2 regions of the Ideonella lacteola genome follow, and region 1 is predicted to be linked to the other one. Evidence: predicted binding sites of a transcription regulator. Region 1 holds the regulator's gene; the other holds the start of a gene.
What was found. The regulator FliA, encoded in region 1, starts transcription of late flagellar genes. The targets are predictions, from matches to a motif close to CTAAAGTTTNNNNNNNNNNNGCCGNTA.
Positions count from the first base shown of each region.

Region 1 (4,208 bases):
GGCGTGCCGGTGCACACCGCCCACGACCGGGCGTCGTTGGAAGACCTGCTGGAGCTGCTGTCCGGCAAGAAGATGGTGCTGATCGACACCGCCGGCATGGCCCAGCGCGACAGCCGCACCCGCGAGCTGCTGGACATGCTGAGCCACCGCTCGATCCAGCGTCTGCTGGTGGTCGACGCCTCGGCCCAGGGCGAGACGATCGACGAAGTCATCACCAACTGGCGCGCCGCCCAATGCAAGGGTGTGGTGCTGTCGAAGATCGACGAGGCGGTGAAGCTCGCCCCGGCGCTGGACGCGCTGATCCGCCACAAGCTGAAGGTGCTGGGCGTGGCCAACGGCCAGCGCGTGCCCGAAGACTGGCATCGCCTGTCGGCCAATGCACTGGTGCAGCGTGCAATGCGCGCGCCCACGCACTCGGCCTGGAAGCTCGAGGCCGAAGACGTGCAGCTGGTGTTCTCGTCATCGCAGCGCGGCGGCGGTCGCTCGGGCGCCTCGCTTCGGATCTGAGCCGGAAGACCTCGATGCGTTCGACCTACCCCACCTACGAAGACGCCTCCACGCCGGCCGACCAGGCCGACGGCCTGCGCCGGCTGTTCGCATCGGGCCGTCGCCAGCGCCTGGTGCCGGTCGCGTTCAACGCCCATGTCGATTGCACGCCGATCCTGCTGGAGCGGCTGGCCGGCGCGTTCACCGAGCTCGGAGCGCACACGCTGGTCGTCGATGCGGCGGACAGTGCACCGCGCGCCAATGCGATGGCCGAGGTGGATCTCGCAGCCGCCATCGAAACACTCGGCCCCAACATGAGCTACCTCGCCGCGCGCGGCCTGCCGCTGCGGCACGTGAACAGCCGGGGCTCTTGTGAAGCCTGGCTGAACGCGGTCGAACAGGCCGCCCCGCAAGCCGATGTGGTGCTGCTGCATGCCAACGCCAGAGACCTGGTTCGGCTGCTGGGCCGGCGCGAGGTGCGCACCGTGCTCACCACCACGCTCGACCCGGCCAGCCTCACCGACGCCTACACCTCGATGAAGCTGCTGGCGCAGCGCTCGGGGCTGATGACCTTCGATCTGCTCACCGGCATGGCCGGGGCGCCGCGCGCCGCCCAACGCATCGCCGAGCGCCTGGCGGACACGGCCGACAGCTTCCTCGGCACGGTCGTGCGCGAGGCCGTCTGGCTCGACAAGCGCGAGCCCGCCACCTCACCCGCCACGCCGGCCCTCGCCCGCCTGGCAGCCAACCAGTTGCTCGATCCCGAAGCGCCGGACACCGGCTTCGGCCTCGCCCCGCTGACCCTCGGATCGGCGGGTGCGCACGATCCGCAAGCCTTCTGATTGACACGTTCCCTCGGAGACCGCCCATGTACACCGCCAACGGCCGCCCAGACGCCAACGCGATGCTCAAGCAGTACAGCCCGCTGGTGCGGCGACTTGCGCACCAGATGATCGCCAAGCTCCCCGCGAACGTCGAGATCGACGACCTGATCCAGGTCGGGATGATCGGCCTGCACGACGCGCTCGGCCGCTTCGACACCGAGCAGGGCGTGCAGTTCGAGACCTTCGCCACCCAACGCATCCGAGGTGCCATGCTCGACGAGCTGCGCGGCAGCGACTGGATGAGCCGCGGCAACCGGCGCCAGCAGCGCGAGATCGAAGCGGCCGTGCACAAGCTCGAACAGATCTACGGCCGCGCGCCGCAGGAAAGCGAGATCGCCAAGGAAATGGGCGTCTCGCTCACCGAATACCAGGACACGCTGACCAAGGTGCGCGGCACGCAGCTGGTGTACCTGGAAGACATGGTGGGCGACGAAGGGGGCGACGAGTTCCTGGACCGCCACGTGGCCAACGAAGAGGCCAATCCGCTGGCCCAGCTGCAAGACCACCGGATGCGCGAGGCGCTGGTCGATGCCATCAAGAAACTGCCTGAACGCGAGCAGTACGTGATGAGCATGTACTACGAGCACGACATGAACCTCAAGGAGATCGCCGCCGTGCTGGGCGTGACCGAGTCTCGGGTGTGCCAGCTGCACAGCCAGTCGATCGCACGGCTGCGGGTGAAGTTGCGGGAGTGGTGATGATTGGCGCCAAGAGCCGCTGTCCGTCATCGGCACTTCGCCTGAAATGAAAGACGCCTCCCGAGGGAGGCGTTTTCGTTGGCGCGTGGATGAACCCTAGCGCGGCGTCAGCACAAAGGCTGTCCGCAGGAAGGGTTCCCGGTAGCCTGTGACCAGGATCTGCCCGTTGTCTAGGATGTCGTTGGCGGACTCGAATTCGAACGAGCCGGCAAGCCCGCATGCATTGCCAACCAGGCCGGTCAGCTTCAGCGGCTGTTGGTGCAAGCCCGTCCAGAGCACCGCCGCGGTCCCCGCACTCGTTGACATGCTGCCGACAATCGATCCGCTTTCGTTGATGTGCAAGGCGACGCTCTCGCCAGCATCGGCATCCACGCTCAGCATGACAGGTTTGTCGTTCAGCCAGGCCACGGCCTGCCCATTGCGCTGTCCGACGACCGTGCCGGCGCGATTGACGCCCCTGGCCACCGACCCGTCGAGCTCGGTGATGCGTCCCTTGGCGTCCCAGCGAACGGCGACATCAGAGCCTTCACCCAGCACCCGGATGCTGCTGCCGACGACGACGTTGTCGTCGTTGATGAACAGAGCGGTGGACGGTGTCTGGCCCTGCCCCGTCAGGGAGCCCAGCGAAGGCAGGTTGACGGCCTTTCCATCGCGCCAAAGGACGGCGTAGGTCATGCCATCAATGAAGTTCCAGCCGACGATGCGACCCTTGTTGTTGATCGACATAGCCTCGCCAGTCCGCCAGTCACCGCTGGTCAGCATGGGCAGCTGCGTCGAGGACCCGGCCTGCCACAGGTAAGGCTTGCGTTCACCGTCACATTGATCGCATTGGGGGCTGGCGGCACCAACGACCTGGCCGCGGTCATTCAGGTCCCAGGCCTGCGAGCTGGCCATGCCTTCGATATCGGCGGCCAGGTTCTTCGGCGCCCGGTCATGCTGCTTCCACAGTGCCGCAGCATCGCCGGAGAAGCCCTTGATCGGGAATGTGGCCTGTCCGGCGACATGGCCCTTGTTGTTCATCGCCCAAGCGGCCGAACGCGGTTCGCTGCCCTTGGCCGGCAGCGCTTCGCAGTCGTAGACCACCGCGTGTACTGGTGCCGCGAAGATGGTCAACAAACCGACCGCCGTCCAGGCGCGTGCACTCATCAATAGGCTCAAAGTTTCTATCCCTCGATCATTTTTGTGAGCTTGAAAGTGTAGCTGCATGACCCTGACGAGAATCGCCTGCGCACCAGGCGTCGCCGAATCGCAGGTTTGACGACGACTCCTTCGCGGGCACCGTCGAGGAGATCGCCGCTGTGCTGGGCGTGAGCGAGTCTCGGGTGTGCCAGCTGCACAGCCAGTCGATCGCACGGCTGCGGGTGAAGTTGCGGGAGTGGTGAACCCCCGCATGGCCGCGCCTCAAACCATGTAGTGCCCATCCTGAGGCATCCACCATGCCTCTGGCGACCCACGGTGGCCGCCGTCCGCACCCATCCAGGCAGCCATGGCCAGATCGATGGCCTGATGGCTCGCCATGGCCGGCGCAGGCTCCCACGGCGCGAGCTGCTCCGCCGTCGACGTGCCGCTGGTTTGGAGTTGATCGGCCGTCCACTGCGAGAACACCGAATCTGAAATGACGGCAACCAAGCGAAGCTCGCCGGCATCGAGCGCCTCGTTGCCGTCGTCGACGGCGTCGCTGCCCACGTAAAGGTAGACCTCGCCCGACGAACCGCTGGCGCCGTTGTGCACCAGCACGGCTTGCCCCTTTTGCGCCTCGAACCGGCTGCCGGCCAGCAAGGCTGCCACATCGTCGGTGCTCGGCGGGTGGTCGAAGATGGCCTCGAAACTCAGCACGTTCTGGCCGCTGGTCTGCACCGGGCCCGTCAGCGGATCGAAGTCGTCGCCCGCGTTGGGCTGGCCGTCGATCACGGTCGCGCCTTCGGCCCCGAAGAACAGGCTCAGGTCGATCACGTCATGGTTGTTCGCCGCCCGGGTGCTGAAGTCGTGGACGTGGTCCACGCCGTCGATGGCGGCGCCACTGAAGACGAACACGTCGTTGTCAGGCTCGTGGCCGACCCACACGCCATTGAATCCATCGCCGTACAGATCGTCGTCGCCCGCGCCACCCGCCAAGGTGTCGTTGCCACGGTGGCCCATC
Region 1 is NZ_JBBUTG010000011.1:66,406-70,613, forward strand. Features, by position in the region: gene flhF (flagellar biosynthesis GTPase FlhF) at 1-507, shown strand, start outside; gene AACH06_RS17300 (MinD/ParA family ATP-binding protein) at 522-1,328, shown strand; gene AACH06_RS17305 (RNA polymerase sigma factor FliA) at 1,355-2,068, shown strand; partial or broken gene AACH06_RS17310 (sigma factor-like helix-turn-helix DNA-binding protein) at 3,349-3,450, shown strand; gene AACH06_RS17315 (calcium-binding protein) at 3,470-4,208, opposite strand, start outside.

Region 2 (4,208 bases), on a different contig from region 1:
GATGACGTGATCAACATCACGACCGTCGACCTGACGACCGCCACCGACATCACGGCGGTCACCTCGACGACCGCGGCGATCGACGCCGCAGCGACGATCGGCGACATTGCCACGGTGATCGACAACATCGACCTGGCGATGGACAGCGTCAACAACACGCGGGCCACCTTCGGTGCCACCCAGAGCCGGTTCGACGCCATCATCTCCAACCTGCAACAGTCGGTGGAGAACCAGGCGGCCGCCCGAAGCCGGATCATGGATGCCGATTTCGCGGCGGAAACCGCGGCCATGAGTCGAGCGCAGATCTTGCAGCAGGCCGGCACCGCGATGGTGGCCCAGGCCAACACGCTGCCGCAGCAGGTCCTGCGCCTGCTCCAGGGTTGATGAATCAGCCCGGTCGACAGCCGGCCTGAACCGTTTTTGATGCGCGCCGCCGGCGCCCGAGGGATGCACCGATAGCGCCCCGGGTTCTTGCGGCGCGTTTTCATTCCTGGCCTGGCGCAGAGCGCTCAAGTTTTCGCGCCACCCGCCGATCACCCGTTCAGAACCCCAAGGAACCACCATGCCCACCATCAGCTCACTCGGCGTCGGCAGCGGCTTGCAGTCGGAAGCCATCATCTCGGCCCTCATGGGCGCCGAGCGAAAGCCGGTGGATTTGCTGGCGGCTGAAACCACTGGCATCAAGACGCAACTGTCTTCGGTGGGCAAGCTGCAGAGCCTGGTGTCCGCCATGCGGGACAAAGCCGGCGCGATCGGCTCGTTGAGCCTGTGGGGGCAGACATCGGTCACCTCCAGCGATGGCACGATCGTCAGCGGCAGCACGACGTCGGGCGCGGCGCCGGGCCGCTACTCGGTCACTGTGTCGCAGCTGGCGTCAGCGCAGACGGTGACCACCGCCACGGCCCTGGCCAGTTCCAGCAGCGAGTTGGGCGACGGCACACTGCAGATCGAGCTGGGCACCTGGAATGGCACCACCTTCACCGGGAAGGGTTCGCCGGTGAGCATCACCATCGGCTCGGACGACACCAGCCTGGCCGACATCCGCGACAAGATCAATGATGCCGACGCGGGTGTCACCGCGACCATCGTCAATGACGCGAACGGCGCCCGCCTGTCCATCCGATCAGATGCCACTGGTGCCGAGAACGGCTTCAAGATCACCGCCACCGAGAACGTGGACGACAACGACGCCACCACCGGCCTGTCCGTGCTGGGCTACGACGCTGCGGTGGCAGACACCCCGATGGCGCTGAACCAGGCGGCCGGCAATGCGAAAGCCACGGTCAATGGCATCGCCGTGGAATCGAAGACCAACACGCTCAGCGGCGTGGCCGACAACCTGACGTTGACCTTGACGAAGACGACGGCCAGCCCGGTCGAGGTGGTGGTCGCCAACGACAACGAGGCCGTCAAGTCGGCGATCAACGAATTCGTCACCGCCTTCAATGAACTGGCCACCTACATCAAGGACCAGACCAAGTACAACGCGTCCACCAAGACCGGTGGGCCGTTGCAGGGGGATCGCACCACGATCGGCTTGCAATGGCAACTGCGCGGTGTCATCAACCAGGGCACCACCGCGTCCAGCACCTGGAGCCGACTGTCGGAGATCGGCATCTCGATGAAAGAAGACGGGACGCTGACCACCTCGACATCGAAGCTGGAAGACGCGCTCGCCAACCCCGATGAGCTGCGCAAGCTGCTGGCCACAGACGGCACCACCACCGGGGCCTCGGGCTTCATGGACCGCTTCAAAGACCTGGGTAACGCGGTGCTCGGCGAAGACGGCAGCCTGGAAACCCTGCAGACCAGCCTAGAAGACCACATCAAGCGCAATGACGACCGGCAGGCCCAGATGGAAGACCGGTTGACGCGCACCGAGGCACGCATCCGAGCCCAGTACGAGGCGCTGGACACGTCCATGGCCAAGCTCAACGCTCTGTCGTCTTACGTGTCGCAGCAGTTGGCCGCGCTCGGCTGACATTCGGCGACCCCACTGCTCAGGCGCCCCACGGGGCGCCTTTTTCTTGGCCGTGTCAAGGGCAGATGGGCGGAAATCTTGAGGCACTCACTGGTTGAAAACCCCAGCCAGTTCCCAGGCTGCCGCGACCTCAAGGTCAGGGCCGGGCGGACCGATAACTGTGGGGACGGTCACTGATTTACCCACCGACACCATGTACAGCCCGCAATTCGCTTCGCCCTTCGCCCGCGGTGGCGCCATGAGCAACGCCTATCGACAGGTCGGCGTCGAGACCAGCGTCGAAGACGCGTCGCCCCACAAACTCATCAGCTTGCTGTTCGATGGCTACATGGAATCGATCAGCCAGGCGCGCGGCGCGATGCGTGCCGGCCAGATCGAGCAGAAGGGCAAGGCGATCAGCCGGGCGGCCCGCATCGTCGAAGAGGGGCTCAAGGCCAGCCTGAACGTGGCGGAAGGTGGCGCACTGGCGCGTGACCTGCACGCCTTGTACGACTACCTGGCCCGCCGCCTGACGCTGGCCAACATTCGCAATGACGAGGCGATGCTCGACGAGTGCGCTTCGCTGGTCGAGCCTCTGCGCCAAGCCTGGCGCGAGATCGGCGGCCAGGTCGCCAAGGCGAATTGATCCGTTTCATTGCTGTCATCGCCGAGAGTTGCGACCATGAGCCACACCCTTCTGAACTATTACGAAGCCATCGAGCGGGCCAGTGCCGACATGCTCGAAGCCGCCCGAAACGGCAATTGGGATGAAGTCGTCAAGCTGGAAGGCGCTTGCGCCGTGCTGATTTCACAGTTGAAGCATGCGGCGAAAGAAAAGTCGCTGCAAGCCGAGGAGGCGAAGTTGAAGTCGCGCATCATGCAGCGCATCCTCTTGAACGACGCAGAGATCCGTCATCTGGCCGAGCCCTGGCTGGAAGACCTGGACAAGATGATGCACGGCAAGACCAAGACGCTTCATTGAGCCCGGGTCGGACAAGTTTCCTGCGAAGCCAAGCGAGTAACCGACATGACTACCGACACGGCATCAGCGGCGCTGGACGTTCCGGCGGGCGTCCACGAATCGTTTCGCGTGAGCGATCCGGTCGAGGTGCGCTCGCTGCTGAAGTCGTTGATGGACCGCAGCGTCACCGTCAACCTGAACGGGTCTGACGGCGCGGCATACTCAACCACCCTGTGGGCCCTCGACGCGGCCCAGGGCAAGATCGCCTTCGCCGCCGACATGATGGCGCCCGCCGTGCACCGTCTGGTGGAGGCCGAAGAAGCGATGGCCGTGGGGTACCTGGACCAGATCAAGGTTCAGTTCGACGTGGCCGATCGGATGCTGGTGCATGGTCGCCAGCATTGCGTGTTGCAGGCTGCGATGCCGCGTGAACTGTTCCGCTTCCAGCGGCGCAATGCTTTCCGGGTGCGAACGCTCGAGCGCAGTGCGCCCACCGCCCGCTTTCGCCATCCATCGATCCCGGACATGGCGCTGGAGCTGCGGGTGCTGGACGTCAGCGTGGGCGGCTGCGCCTTGCTGATGCCTTCGGACATGCCGATGTTCGAGCCCGGTGTGCAGATCAACGACTGCGTGATCGAGCTGGATTCCGGCACCCTGCTGCGCGGCAGCCTGATCGTTCACCACGTCACATCCATCCAGCCGCACGCCCGCGGCGTGCGGCTGGGCTGCGAGCTGCGCCACCTCGAACCCGAAGCCACCCGCGCCCTGCAGCGCTACATCGACCAAACCCAGAAGCGCCGACGAATGCTGTCGTTGGACTGAACCGCGCACCATGCAACAGGCCACCCTCGCGGTGGCCTTTTGCATGGGTGCGCCCTCCAGGGCGTGCGCGGATTCGGCTTCGCCGGTCGGCCGCGCGAGCCCCCTCGGGGGGCAGCCCGCGGCAGCGGGCGTGGGGGCTCCATCTCACACCTGCATGTTCATCACATCCGTGTAGGCCTGCACAAAGCGGTTGCGGATGGTGAGCGCGGCTTGGAAGCCGAGTTGTGACTTCTGCATCGCGACCATCGTGTCTTCGAGGCTGACGGAAGGGTTGCCGAGCTGAAACTCCTGCTGCAGTCGCTCGGTCTTCAGCTGCTGCGCACTCACCGACTTGATCGCGTCGCTCATCGCGGTCGTGAAGCTGGGCTGCGCCACGCCTTCGCTGCCGCGCGCCTTGGACAGCGGCGTGCCGTCGCGCGCCAGGCCGGCACGGGCGACCGCCTGCGAGAAGTCGAACGGTTTGAG
Region 2 is NZ_JBBUTG010000032.1:34,648-38,855, reverse strand. Features, by position in the region: gene AACH06_RS27900 (flagellin N-terminal helical domain-containing protein) at 1-384, shown strand, start outside; gene fliD (flagellar filament capping protein FliD) at 563-1,981, shown strand; gene fliS (flagellar export chaperone FliS) at 2,175-2,606, shown strand; gene AACH06_RS27885 (flagellar protein FliT) at 2,643-2,942, shown strand; gene AACH06_RS27880 (flagellar brake protein) at 2,988-3,743, shown strand; gene fliE (flagellar hook-basal body complex protein FliE) at 3,888-4,208, opposite strand, start outside.
Region 2: a site for FliA is predicted at 2,112-2,138, ahead of fliS (flagellar export chaperone FliS). Genes of this name have one in related genera too.